2 regions of the Cupriavidus sp. 01L415 genome follow, and region 2 is predicted to be linked to the other one. Evidence: predicted binding sites of a transcription regulator. Region 2 holds the regulator's gene; the other holds the start of a gene.

Region 1 (7,102 bases), on a different contig from region 2:
GTTGGCCACCAATCCGTCCTGCATCGACGCCAGTGCGTCGCGCCGCAGCGCGGCATCGTCGGCGGGCAACGTGACGACGCCGACCGCGAACAGCGTGTTATCCACGCGTGCGGCCTCCATCGTCATGGGCAGCTTGCGCCCGGCGATAGCCACATCGCGCGCGGCGCTGGTTGGCTTGCCCGGGTAGAGGGCCGCATAGTGGCCATCGCTGGAGACAATCGTCCGCCAGTCATAGCGCGGCGAGCAGCCGGCAAACGCCATCAGCGTCGTCAGCGCCAATAGCGGCAATAGCGCGGCGGCGGAATGCAGGGGCGGGCGGAAATTCAGGCGGCGCATGGGGGGCAGGCCGGAGTACGGGGGCGGGTTGACGGATGGCGTGCGGCCGGTAGTGGCCGGTTCGAAAGACGGGCGCGGAGGGCGCCGCATCGCGCACCCGCACACCTTCAGGCGCAAGCCGCTATTATCCCGGAAGCCGTGCGTGCCCGCTTGCCGCCGGCATCGCTTTTTTCCGAGCTCCCATGCCCCCTCGCCTGCCCACGCATCGCCCGCCCGCGTCCCGCCGCGCCGTGCCCTGGCTTGCCGCCCTTGCGCTCGCGCTCGGCGCGGGAACCAGCCTTGCCGCCGGACACCTGCCACCCGTGACGGACGTGGCCGCCCAGTCGACCGCCGCCGCCCGGGACGGCGAACCGCTCGTGGTCCTGGTCAGCCTGCCGGGCTGCACGTATTGCGAGACCGTACGCCGCAACTACCTTGCACCGCAGGTGGCGGCCGGTGAAATTGCCGCCCGCGAGGTCGACATGACCGCCGATACGCCGATGCGCGACGTCGACGGATCGATGACCACGGCAAAGCAGTGGGCGCGCGCGCACAACATCTCCGTGGCCCCGACCGTGCTGTTTCTCGACCGGAACGGCCGGAACGTGGCCAGCCCGCTCCGGGGGCTGCAGGGCGATTTCTACGGGGCGTACCTGGAACAGGCCCTGGACGAGGCACGCGCCAGGATCGCCGCGAACGCGCCGGCGCGGTGATCCGCTGATCCGCCGGCCTGGTGGCCGATACGGCTGAAGCCTCCCGGCCCTTGCGGCCATTTGCCGCAGGTCACCCGCACCGGACTGCCGGCGGCACAGACCGGCGCCGCCAGCAGTAGAATGGCCGGTGTTCCGGGCCACGCCGCTCGCCGACTTTTCCCATCGGGACCGCTACTCCATGTCGACTTCCGCCTCTCCCGCCACTTCGCGCAAGCGCTGGCCCATCGCCGCCGCCGTCGTGGTGATCGCACTGCTTGGCTTCTTCGGTTATCGTGCCCTGACGCCGGCCAGCACCGTGCCGGCTGCCACCTTCACCCTGCTGTCGGGTGAAAAAGTCAGCACCGCCGACCTCAAGGGCAAGGTCTACCTGGTCAACTTCTGGGCCACGAGCTGCACCACCTGCGTCAAGGAAATGCCGGACATGGTGCGCACCTACAAGCAGTACAAGGACAAGGGACTGGAGTTCGTGGCCGTGGCCATGAACTACGATCCGCCGATGTACGTCATGAATTACGCCAAGACCCGCGAACTGCCGTTCAAGGTGGCGATGGACTCCGACGGCGCCGCCGCCAAGGCCTTCGGCAATGTCCAGCTGACCCCGACCACCTTCGTGGTGGACAAGAACGGGAAGATCCTCAAGCGCTACGTCGGCGAACCCGAGTGGGATGCGCTGCACAAGCTGCTCGACGGCGCACTGGCCAGCGCGGCCTGACCCCACGCCTCCTCACTGGAAAGGTGCCCATGCGGCACCTTTTTTGTTGGCTTTTCGGCGCCGCCGCACGGGCGGCTTGCCTGGGGTGGCTGTATGGATATACAGTGGGCGCCAGATTTTTCTCAGCCGCTCGCCACCCTGCCCGTGCCCCCGGATCTCGCCCCTGATGTTGATATCGCCCTCGCCGACGTTCGCGCCGGCGAGCCTGCGGGCGTCCATGCCGACGCCTCGCCGGCCTACCTCTCGCGGCTGAACCCCGAGCAGCGGGCTGCGGTGGAACACCCCGGCGACGCGCCGCTGCTGATCATTGCCGGCGCGGGGTCCGGAAAGACCAATACGCTGGCACATCGCGTGGCGCATCTGGTGCTGGCGGGCGCCGATCCGCGCCGCATCCTGCTGCTGACGTTTTCCCGCCGCGCCGCGGCCGAGATGGGTCGCCGCGTGGAGCGCATCGTCGACCAAGCACTTGGCACGCAGACCGGCGCCGGCCGGGCCGCGTTGCAGTGGTCGGGCACCTTCCATGCAATCGGCGCGCGGCTGCTGCGCGAATACGCGGAGACGCTCGGGCTGGCACCCACCTTCACCATCAGCGATCGCGGCGACGCGGCGGACCTGATGCATGTCGTGCGGCACGACCTGGGCCTGTCGGAGCAGACCTCGCGCTTTCCGCGCAAGGAGACCTGCCTGGCGATCTACTCGCGCGTGGTCAACACGCAGCTGCCGCTGGAGGTGGTGCTCAAGACCCAGTTCCCCCGCTATGCGATGTGGGCAGATGCGCTCAAGGGCCTGTTCGCCGGCTATGTGGCGGCCAAGCAGAAGCAGCAGGTGCTCGACTACGACGACTTGCTGCTCTACTGGGCGCAGGCACTGACCGAGCCGGCACTGGCGCTGGACATGGGCGCGCGGTTCGACCACGTGCTCGTCGACGAATACCAGGACACCAACGCGCTGCAGGCATCGATCCTGCTGGCGCTCAAGCCGGATGGACGCGGCCTCACCGTGGTGGGCGATGACGCACAGTCGATCTATGCGTTCCGCGGCGCCACGGTGCGCAATATCCTCGACTTCCCCACGCATTTCTCGCCCGCCGCGCACCAGGTCACGCTGTCCCGGAACTACCGCTCGACGCAGCCCATCCTGACCGCCGCCAACGCGGTCATCGGACTGGCGGCCGAACGCTTCACCAAGGACCTCTGGTCCGACCGGGAATCGGCGGAAAAGCCGGGCGTCGTGGTCGTCAACGATGAAGCCGATCAGGCGCGCTTCGTGGTGGAGCAGATTCTTGCCCGACGCGAGGCCGGCTTGTCGCTCATGGCACAGGCCGTCCTGTTCCGCGCAGCCGACCACAGCGCGCAGGTGGAGATCGAACTCGCCAGGCGCAACATCCCGTTCGTGAAATTCGGTGGCCTGAAATTCCTGGAATCGACCCACGTCAAGGACGTCATGGCCGTGGTGCGCTGGCTCGAAAATCCGCGCGACCGCATGGCCGGCTTCCGCACGCTGCAACTGCTGCCGGGCATCGGGCCGAAGACGGCCGCGCGTGTGCTGGAGGGACTGGAGACCGCGCAGGAGCCGCTCGTGGCGCTGGAAGCCTTCGAGCCCCCGCCCGCGGCGGTGCCAGCCTGGGAGGACCTGATCGCGCTGGCGCGCACGCTGATGGCACCCGCCTCGCCGTGGCCTTCCGAGTTCGAGCAGGTTGTCGCGTGGTACCTGCCGCATCTGGAGCGCATCCACGACGACGCCCCCGCGCGTCAGGCGGACCTGCAGCAGATCGAGCGCATCGCGGCCACCTATGCATCGCGCGAACGCTTTCTCACCGAACTGACGCTCGACCCGCCCAGCGCGTCGAGCGACGAATCCGGCGTGCCGTCACGCGACGAGGATTACCTGATCCTGTCGACGATCCATTCGGCCAAGGGGCAGGAGTGGAAGGCGGTGTACGTGCTCAACGCGGTGGACGGCTGCATGCCGTCCGACCTCGCCACGGGCACCACGGAAGAAATCGAAGAGGAACGCCGCCTGCTGTACGTGGCGATGACGCGCGCGAAGGATCATCTGGACATCGTGGTGCCGCAGCGGTTCTACGTGCACCAGCAGGTGGGCTTTGGCGATCGTCACGTCTACGCATCGCGCACGCGCTTCCTGCCCAACCGCGTGATGCCGAACTTCTACAGCCGGTCCTGGCCGCCGCCGCCCATGCCGGGCGACGCGCCCGCGAAGACGCCGCTGCCGCAGGTCGACCTCGCCAGCCGCATGCGCAACATGTGGAAGTAGCGCTGGCGGGGCCGTTCAGATCCCGGCAACGACGCCAGGATCTTTTTGAAACGACCTCTTATTGGACGTCCACGCCCGCGCGGCGTACGACATCCAGCACTGCCCCGTCGCGCAGCAGCGCGGCGATCGATTCGATGTCGTCGGTCATGTAGCGATCCATCGCCAGGAACGGCACGCGCTCGCGGACGAACCCGAACACCGCGCGGCCGGCCGGCGCCAGTTGCTCCACGGCGCCCGCGAGTTCGGCGGCCTGACACGCGGCCAGCAGCTCGATGGCCAGGATGTACTGGTTGTTGTCCAGGATGCGGCGCGCGTTGCGGGCCGCGATCAGCCCCATGCTCACCACGTCCTGATTGTCGCCATTCGACGGCACACTCTGGATGCTGGCCGGGCTGCAGATCGTGCGGTTCTCCGCGATCAGCGCCGTCGCCGGGTATTGCGCGCCAGCGAAGCCGCAGGACAGGCCCTCGTTGGCGGCCGCCAGGAACGCCGGCAGGCGGTTGTTCAGGTGCGGGCTCAGCAGGCGGTTCAGGCGGCGCTCCGACACCACGCCCAGTTGCGTGGCGGCGATGGCCAGGAAGTCCATCGCAAAGGCCACCTGCTGGCCGTGGAAATTGCCGCCGTGGAACAGCGCGCCATCATCGAAGAACAACGGGTTGTCGTTCGACGAGTTGAGTTCGCGCTCGACCACGGTGGCGCAGTGTTCCAGCGTGTCGCGCACGGCGCCGAGCACTTGCGGAATGCAACGCAGCGTGTACGCCTTCTGGATGAACACGCCCGTCCCGGTGTTTTTCTCGTCGCCGGCACGCGTCTTCATCTCGGCGGACAGCTCGCCGTGCCCCGCGAGCCGGTCGGAATCGGCCAGCAGCGCGCGCATGTTGGCGGCCGAGCGGATCTGTCCGGGGTGCGGCTTGGCGATGTCGTGGCCGTGGGTCATGAAGGCATCGGCGGAAGCCGACAGGCCCTCCAGCGCCAGCGCGGCGATGATCTCGGCCTGCGTGACCTGCGCGCGCAACGTCTCCAGCAACAGGCACGACACCCCGGTCATCGCGGACGTGCCGTTGATCAGCGCCAGGCCTTCCTTGTACGCCAGCGCGATCGGCGCAATGCCGTGCTCGCGCAGCACATCGGCCGTCGGCGCCGTGCCACCATCGGCCGTCAGCACCTTGCCTTCGCCGATCAGCGTGATGGCCACGTGCGACAACGGTGCCAGGTCGCCACTGGCACCCAGTGACCCCACCTGCGGCACGGCCGGCGTGATGCCGGCTTCCAGGTACTTCAGCAGTTGCTCAATGACGACAGGCCGCACGGCCGAATAGCCGCGCGACAGGGCGTTGGCGCGCGCCACCATCATCGCGCGGACCTCATCGCGCGAAAACAACGGACCGACGCCGGCACAGTGGCTGCGCAGCAGGTTTTCCTGCAGCGCCCGGCCGTGCTCGATATCGACCCAGTTGTGGACGAGTTCGCCAAACCCAGTGGATACACCATAGATCGGCACATTCGCCGCGGCCACCTGCTCAAAGCGCGCGCGGGCTTCTCCCACCTTGTCCATGACGGCGCCGGGCACGCGTGCGGCGCGGCGGCCACGGGCCACGGCAACCACGGCAGGAGCGGTCAGGTGATGGCCGTCGATCTCGGCGGCGTGCATGGCGGAGCGGGAAACTTCAGACATGGGGCGAATCCGTGGCTTGAATCGTGGGGTAAGGGGTACGCGCGCAGGCGCGAGGGGCCTGAGTGTACCAAGCCCGGTCCGCACGCGTGTTGCGTCCGGGCCGCTGCCGCAAACGCCATACAAGTGGTACGACAAGCGAATGTGGCAAACCCGGCAACGACGCCAAAGTCGTTTTGAAGCGACCTCCTAGAGGCCGTATCGCTTGATCTTGTCGTAGAGGGTGGCTTTCCCCACCTGCAGCAGGTCCGCCGCCTGGCTGACCGCGCCGCCCGTGCGGGCGAGCGTGTCGGCGATCAACGCGCGCTCGTAGTGCTCCATGCGCTCGCGCAACGGCATGGATTCGTCGGAAGGTTCGATCCTGGCGCCACCCTGCCCACCCTCGGGCACGCCCAGCACCAGCCGGTCGGCGGCATTGCGCAGTTCGCGCACGTTGCCGGGCCAGGGCCGCTGCATCAGCTGCTGGCGCTGCAGTTCGGACAGGATCGGCGCGGGCCGCTGGTAGCGCACGGCGGCCACCAGCATGAAATGCTCGAACAGCGGCACGATGTCTTCACGCCGCTCACGCAGCGGTGGCAGCGGGATCGTCACCACATTCAGGCGATACAGCAGATCCTGGCGGAACGCGCCCTGCGCGACGAGCGATTCCATGTCGCCCTTGGCGGCGGCGACGATGCGCACGTCGATGGGCACCGACGTATTGGAGCCCAGCCGCTCCAGCGTGCCTTCCTGCAGCACGCGCAGCAGCTTGACCTGCAAGGCCAGCGGCATGCTTTCGATCTCGTCGAGGAACAGCGTGCCGCCCGAGGCGTGCTCGAGCTTGCCGACGCGACGCTTGCCGGCGCCCGTGAACGCGCCCGCTTCATGGCCAAACATCTCGCTCTCGAAGATCGCCTCCGGCACGGCACCGCAGTTCAGCGCGATGAACGGCGCGTCGCGGCGCGTGGACAGCGCGTGCAGGCTGCGCGCCACCAGTTCCTTGCCGGTGCCGGTCTCGCCGTTGATCATCACCGGCACATCGGTGGCGGCCACGTTGGCCACCAGGTCGCGCACCCGCGCGATGGCCGCCGAGCGGCCGATGATGCGAGTGCCCGCCGCCGGCCCCGCCAGTTCGCGGCGCAGCGCCAGGTTTTCCAGCTCCAGCGCGCGGCGTTCCAGCGCGCGGCGCACCGTATCCGTCAGGCGGTCGGCGCCGAAGGGCTTCTCGATAAAGTCGTAGGCGCCCTCGCGCATGGCCTGCACGGCCATCGTGATGTCGCCGTGGCCGGTCACCAGGATCACGGGTACGCCGGGCGCCGTATTGCGGCAGTGCTGCAGCAGGTCCAGCCCGCTGGCGCCCGACAGGCGCACATCCGTCACCAGCACCCCGGGAAAATCCGCCGTCAGGTGCGGCATCGCGGCTTCCGCCGAGGGCAG
Region 2 (7,102 bases):
CGCACCAGTAAAGGGATTCCCCTAAGTCGCTTAAAGCGATGCAAGTTCTTACACTGTGCCTGCCCTCGAATACAGGGCTTTCTTCAACTGATTATTCAGCCCGCCTTGTGCGGGCTGTTTTTTTCATTGTGCCGATGATCCGATCCGGGCGAGATTTGGGTTTGCCCGGATAGTGCGTCGTGCAAAAGGCACCTACATTGAGATGGCCTTCAGGGCATTGAGATCGCTAATTTAAGAGTCCGCTTTGGCGGGCTCTTTTTTTTGCGCTTTTGAGGTAGGTATCCTGCATTCCGGTACCGCGAGTATTCCCCATCTCTTGCGCCGAAATAATGGATCGCAGAAGTTGCGAACTATTTCAGGCGATCTGCGGTGTCAAAAATTAAAACCCTGCAGACGAAAAAAAGCAGGCGACACTTGTATCCAAGGTCGCCTGACGGGAATGTCGAGGGGGGTCAATGTCCCTCTTGGAAGAGTATCTAACATCACGGCTCAGGCGTTGAACCCTGCATTGGTGGGGACTACCTGCCATCGCCATGAAATTGCCGCTTGTTGGCGTTTCACGGGTAGTCATTCTTTCGGGCTGTTCCACGCTGACTTGGAGGCGGCCTGCGGCGACTGTCATGCGGCGTCAACGTCATGCTACGATCGCCGCCATGCCGCTACAGTCGGCATGTGGGCGTGAACCCAGTTCGTGTATGGGTTCCAGTGGGGAATAAAAAGCAATTGGGCTGGCCGGTCAGCAGTAGCGCAGTTTCAGGGAAGAACATGGCCGTCGCAAAGGGGAACGGAAGCAAGCCCTGGAGGTGTAGGAAATGGAAGCGGAAGAACAGTTCGGCGAGGTCTTTGAAGACTTCCGTCTGATCTGGGTGGCTGAACGGCTGCAGGATGGCAAGTGGACAGCGCGATATTGCTGGCATCCTGGCACGTCCATCGAAGCGGGCAAGGCGTTGCAGCGCGAAGTTCTGAACGGAAAATCCAAGCGCTTGCTCGGGCTGTTTCCCACAGAAGCAGCGACTGTCGCTGCGATCAAGGAGGCGGTGCTGCTGGAAGCGAAGTGGCAGGGCAAGCGATGATGCAGGAAACTTCAGATTTTTTTGTGCGGGATACTAGCCATCCCCCCAAAAGCCTTGTAGAATCTTGTTTTTCGTTGATCGGCCCCGCCGGTTGGCAAAAATCTCTACGGTGGCTGTAGCTCAGTTGGTAGAGTKCKGGATTGTGATTCCTGTCGTCGTGGGTTCGAGTCCCATCAGCCACCCCAAAAAATTCCTGAAACAGCGCATCTTCGGATGCGCTGTTTTGCTTTCTGCTCCATGTTCCGCGCATCGGCCAAATAGCGCCGCATGCCTTGCGCTCGCATGCATCACGGCGATCCTGATCTCGAACGTGGTCAACGCATTGGCTCCCGATTCAAAGTTGCGCGGCCATGCATCTGGGCGAAAAAAAACCGGCACTCGCGGGGCAACAAGTCCGGTCCTGCGCTGCGGCACGTGTGCGCCAGTGATTCGATAGCGCGCAAATGAGCTTGAGCAGCCTCCCTCCAGATCTGAAGAGTACCTATTTACACCTTATGAGCGCACAACTGCGCTTCTTGCAAGGGCGTGAAGAGTGCACGACTGCAGCGTTTTTGAAGTGCCGTCGAGAGGCGGTAGGCGCTGGCTCAGACGGCTAGCTTCGCGGGGGAATCGGCTAGCTCGAGCATTCGGCAGATGGCTGCCATGCTGCCGACCATCGTACGACGCTGTGCGCCCTGGTAGACGCGAACGCCCTTGGTTTGCCGGAACGGCACCGGTTTGACCGGGCGCCGGGAAGCAATGTGGTTGACTGGCAGCATGGCAACACCTCGTGATTTGCGACAGCAGGGGTCCGCGCCCGTCGTTCGAAAAGAACGGGGCGGCGTTGGCAAAGCAAAGCGGGTGACTAGGACAGGCGGACGCCTGCCGGAGTCTGGGAAGTCAGAAGCCTGAAGAGCGGATCAGCCCCACGGCAATGCCTTCCAGGGAAAATTCCTCGCGGCCGGCCTGCACCACGATGTTGGCAAAATCAGGGTTCTCGGCGATCAATTCGATGGTGTCGCCCCGTTTTTTCAAGCGTTTGACGGTGACGTCGTCACCAAGCCGCGCCACGACGATTTTGCCATTCGGTGCTTCGCTGGCTTTCTTCACCGCCAACAGGTCGCCATCCAGGATGCCTGCGTCGCGCATGCTCAGGCCGCGCACGCGCAGCAAGTAATCGGGGCGCTCGTCAAACACGGACGCGTCCACGTGGTATTGGCGATCGATATGCTCTGCAGCCAGTATCGGGCTGCCGGCAGCAACACGGCCCACCAGCGGTAGCGTCAATTGCAGTACGCCGGCCATCGGCAGCGAAAACTGGTCCGATAATTCTGAATCGCTACGGGCTACCTTGAGACGGATGCCGCGCGACGCGCCAGGTGTGAGTTCGATCACGCCCTTGCGTGCCAGCGCACGCAGATGCTCCTCCGCCGAATTAGGCGAGGAGAAGCCGAATTCGGCGGCGATCTCGGCGCGCGTGGGGGGAAAGCCGGTGCTTCGGATCGCGTTGCGAATCAGGTCGAAGATCTGCTGCTGCCGGGGTGTCAGGGTCGCCATGGGTCGCCGGTCTCTCGTGCCGAAGCACTGTATGTTTAAACAGTATGCTGTGATTTTATACAGTATCGAGTGAAGTGCAAGCACAATTTGAGAGGCGGGGACTCGACATCGCGGTTTCGCCACGTCTTTGCCGCGGGTTTGTCATGGGTCAGCGCAGGCGGCGCGGCAGTTACAATCGGCGCGCATCGACTGATCCGATCCGACGTCCCTCTATATATGTCCGCATCCCCGCCCCGCATTGTTGTGCTCGCTACCGGCGGCACCATCGCCGGTTCTTCCGGCAACCCAGCCAGCAGTGCGCAGTATCAGGCTGCTACCGTTCCCGTCTCCGCGCTGGTCCAGGCCGTGCCCGCGCTGGCAGATGTCGCGCGCATCGAAGCCGAGCAAGTGGCGCAGGTGGATAGCAAGGACATGTCGTTCGGCCTGTGGGCGACGCTTGCCCGGCGCGTGACGCACTGGTCGGCGCAGCCGGATGTGGCTGGCATCGTCATCACGCACGGTACCGATACGCTGGAGGAAACGGCCATGTTCCTGCATTTGACGCAGACATGTCCCGTGCCAGTGGTAATGACCGCTGCCATGCGCCCGTCGACTTCGCTATCCGCCGATGGCCCTTTGAATTTGCTCGATGCGGTGCGCGTGGCCGCCAGCCCCAGTGCGCGCGGAAAAGGCGTGCTGGTCGTGCTCAATCAGGAGATCCATGCGGCGCGCGATGTCACCAAGGCCCATACTTCGGCCGTGAACGCCTTTGTGTCGCCTGTCGCGGGACCACTGGGGTTCGTGCAGGATGACTTCGTCCGGTTCGTTCGTGTACCGCAGTTCCTGGGTGCGTCGCCGTTGGCGGTGCCAACGCGCTGGCCGCTCGTTGAGATTATTGCCAGTTATGCGCAGCCGGGCAGGGTGGCTATCGATGCGATGGTGGGGGCGGGCGTCAAGGGTTTGGTGGTGGCTGCAGCGGGGAACGGGTCCGTCCATGAAACCCTGTCGGTGGCGCTAGCGGATGCCGCCAGCGCCGGCGTGGCTGTTGTGAGGAGCTCCCGGACCGGTGCCGGTCATGTGGCGATTCCTACGCAAAGTCGTCTGGAGGCGGGCCTGTTTGCCTCTGCCGCGGACCTCAATCCATTCAAGGCGCGGGTGCTTTTGCTGCTGGCGCTGGCCGGCGAGCCGTCGCTTGGCACGGATGTCGCCCGCTTGCAGGCGATTTTCAGACAATACTGATGGATTCCCGCTGGTGTGCCAGTGGGGTAGGCCGAGAGCCTGGCTTGCGTGGTTGTCAATAGTCGGGCTATACTCGCAGGCTATCCAACCTTGCCACACCGGACTGTGACGCCCGGGTGGCTCATCCCAAAAGGAGCGTCAATGCGTCATTACGAAATCGTATTCATCGTCCATCCGGACCAGAGCGAACAAGTGCCGGCGATGATCGAGCGTTACAAGCAGCTCGTCACGTCGCAAAACGGCCAGGTTCACCGCGTGGAAGACTGGGGCCGCCGTCAGATGGCCTACATGATCCAGAAGCTGGCCAAGGCTCACTACGTTTGCCTGAACATCGAATGCGGCAAGGAAACCCTGGCTGAACTCGAGCACGCCTTCAAGTTCAACGATGCCGTGCTGCGTCACCTGATCGTTCAGACCAAGAAGGCTGAAACCGCTCCTTCGCCGATGATGAAGGAAGTGCAGCGCGAAGAAGCCCGCAAGGCCGCGCAAACGACCACGGAAGGCCAGGCCGCCTGAGTGCGGACTGCGGTGCAGGTCGTGGCAGGTAACCCTGATCACGGCAGGCAAGACAGCGAACAGGCAAGCGAGATCCAGGGAAATTCGCGGTGAACCAGCTCCGGCTAGCCGCCACCCTCGTCGAACGCGATGCGCTGCGCTACACCCCGGCCGGCGTGCCCGTCGTCAACTGCATCTTGCAGCATGCCGGCGAGACGCTGGAGGCGGAAACGCCCCGGCAGGTGGAATTTGCCATTGCGGCCATGGGGATCGGCCCCGTCGGTCAGCGGCTTGAGCGGTTACCGCTCGGCACGTTGCTCGACTGCGAAGGATTCCTGGCCCGCAAGCACCGCAACAGCAAGACTCTGGTCTTTCACATCACTGGATGTAAAGCATTCGTAAAGGATTGAATCATGGCATTCGTCAAACGTGACAACAAGAACAAGAAGCGCTTCCAGCAACAGAATCCGCTGTTCAAGCGCAAGCGCTTCTGCCGCTTCACCGTGGCTGGTGTGGAACAGATCGACTACAAGGATCTGGACACCCTGAAGGACTTCATCGGCGACAACGGCAAGATCACGCCGGCCCGCCTGACCGGTACCAAGGCTCACTATCAGCGTCAGCTGGATACGGCTATCAAGCGCGCCCGCTTCCTGGCGCTGATGCCGTACACCGACCTGCACAAGAACTGATAGTCCCAGGACCGCAAGGAGAAATACACGATGCAAGTCATTCTGCTGGAAAAAGTCATCAACCTGGGTAGCCTGGGTGACATCGTTCGCGTGAAGGACGGTTACGCACGTAACTTCCTGATCCCGACCAAGAAGGCCCGCCGCGCCACCCAAACCGCGATCGCCGAATTCGAAGTGAAGCGCGCCGAGCTGGAAAAGGCCGCCGCCGAGAAGCTGGCCGCCGCGCAAGGCGAAGGCGAGAAGCTGAACGGCCTGACCGTCCAGATCACCCAGAAGTCGGGTGTGGACGGTCGTCTGTTCGGTTCGGTGACCAATGCCGACATCGCCGAAGCCCTGGGCACCCAAGGCTTCAAGGTGGAAAAGGCGCAAGTGCGTCTGCCGAACGGCCCGCTGAAGGTCGTTGGCGACCACCCGGTCAGCGTCGCGCTGCACACCGACGTGGTGGTGGACGTGACCGTGTCCGTCCTGGGCGAGCACGTCTAAGTCGTACGCCGCATCGATACGCCGATCTCCGGGTCGGCGGCATTCGACGCACAGAAAGGCAGGAGCTGCGCTCCTGCCTTTTTTGTTTGCGCGGCGTCCACCGCCGCTATAATTCCCCCCCATGAACGCGCCTGCCGCCGATCCCCAACTAGACAGTCTCAAGGTTCCCCCGCACTCCATCGAGGCCGAGCAATCGGTACTCGGTGGCCTGCTGCTGGACAATGCCGCCTGGGACCGTATTGCCGACTTCCTCTCCGAAGCGGACTTCTACCGCTTTGATCACAGGTTGATCTTCCAGAGTATCGCCCGCCTGATCTCCGCCACCAAACCGGCGGACGTGATCACGGTCTACGAGATGCTGCAGGTCGCCGGCAAGGCCGAGGAGGTGGGCGGCCTGGCGTACCTGAATTCGCTGGCGCAGAACACGCCTAGCGCGGCCAATATCCGCCGCTATGCGGAGATCGTGCGTGAGCGCTCGGTACTGCGCAAACTCGTGACCGTGGCGGATGACATCGCCTCGGCAGCGTTTGCGCCCAAGGGCCGCGAGGTCCGCGAGTTGCTCGACGAAGCCGAATCCAAGGTGTTCGCGATTGCCGAAGAGGGTTCGCGCGGCCAGAAGGGTTTCCAGGAAATCCAGCCGCTGCTGACGCAGGTGGTGGAGCGGATCGACGAGCTGTACCACCGCGACAACAGCAGCGACGTGACGGGTGTGCCGACAGGCTTCATTGACCTGGACCGCATGACCAGCGGCATGCAGCCGGGCGACTTGGTCATCGTGGCAGGCCGCCCCTCCATGGGTAAGACGGCGTTCTCGCTAAACATTGGCGAGCACGTGGCGGTGGAGCAGGGCCTGCCCGTAGCGGTGTTCTCCATGGAAATGGCGGGCGTGCAGCTGGCCATGCGTATGCTCGGCTCCGTGGGCCGGCTGGACCAGCATCGGCTGCGGACCGGTCGTCTGCTGGACGAGGATTGGCCGCGCCTGACGCACTCCATCCAGCGCATGAACGATGCCCAGTTATTCATCGACGAGACGCCGGCGCTGAACCCAATGGAGTTGCGTGCGCGTTCGCGCCGCCTTGCGCGGCAATGTGGCCAGCTCGGCCTGATTATCATCGACTACCTGCAGCTGATGTCGGGCTCCGGTGGCGGTGAGAACCGGGCCACCGAAATCTCCGAAATCTCGCGTTCACTGAAGGGCCTGGCCAAGGAACTCAACTGTCCTGTCATCGCGCTGTCGCAGTTGAACCGAAGTCTGGAGCAGCGCCCCAACAAGCGTCCCGTAATGTCCGATTTGCGCGAATCCGGCGCTATCGAACAGGATGCCGACGTGATCCTGTTCATTTACCGGGACGAGGTCTACAACCCTGATTCCCAGGACAAGGGTACGGCGGAAATCATTATCGGCAAGCAGCGTAACGGCCCGATCGGCACCGTTCGCCTGACATTCCTGGGTCAGTTCACGAAGTTTGACAACTTCAGCGGCGGTCCCGCCTTCTTCGACAACGACACCTGAGCCGTACTCGCCCGTGGCCGGTGGCGGCCCGCGCCGGCAAGTGTGGTATCCCGGCAAGTCGCGGGGGTTTGCCACAATTTACGGGGCAGAGC

What was found. Region 2 encodes LexA, which represses DNA repair genes until DNA is damaged. Its sites were predicted from a motif close to ACTGTATNNNNATACAGT; they were not measured.
Region 1: a site for LexA is predicted at 1,829-1,846, ahead of AC1DOX_RS00635 (ATP-dependent helicase). Genes of this name have one in related genera too.

The regions. Positions count from the first base shown of each region.
Region 1 covers NZ_JBFTSP010000001.1:134,187-141,288, forward strand. The annotation lists gene AC1DOX_RS00620 (hypothetical protein) at 1-336, opposite strand, end outside; gene AC1DOX_RS00625 (thioredoxin fold domain-containing protein) at 519-1,028, shown strand; gene AC1DOX_RS00630 (TlpA disulfide reductase family protein) at 1,207-1,740, shown strand; gene AC1DOX_RS00635 (ATP-dependent helicase) at 1,885-4,014, shown strand; gene cmdF (tyrosine 2,3-aminomutase) at 4,073-5,689, opposite strand; gene AC1DOX_RS00645 (sigma-54-dependent transcriptional regulator) at 5,876-7,102, opposite strand, start outside.
Region 2 covers NZ_JBFTSP010000002.1:204,030-211,131, forward strand. The annotation lists gene AC1DOX_RS06210 (hypothetical protein) at 813-1,073, shown strand; tRNA gene AC1DOX_RS06215 (tRNA-His) at 1,183-1,258, shown strand; gene lexA (transcriptional repressor LexA) at 1,953-2,609, opposite strand; gene AC1DOX_RS06225 (asparaginase) at 2,826-3,827, shown strand; gene rpsF (30S ribosomal protein S6) at 3,969-4,343, shown strand; gene priB (primosomal replication protein N) at 4,433-4,732, shown strand; gene rpsR (30S ribosomal protein S18) at 4,736-5,014, shown strand; gene rplI (50S ribosomal protein L9) at 5,045-5,497, shown strand; gene AC1DOX_RS06250 (replicative DNA helicase) at 5,619-7,010, shown strand.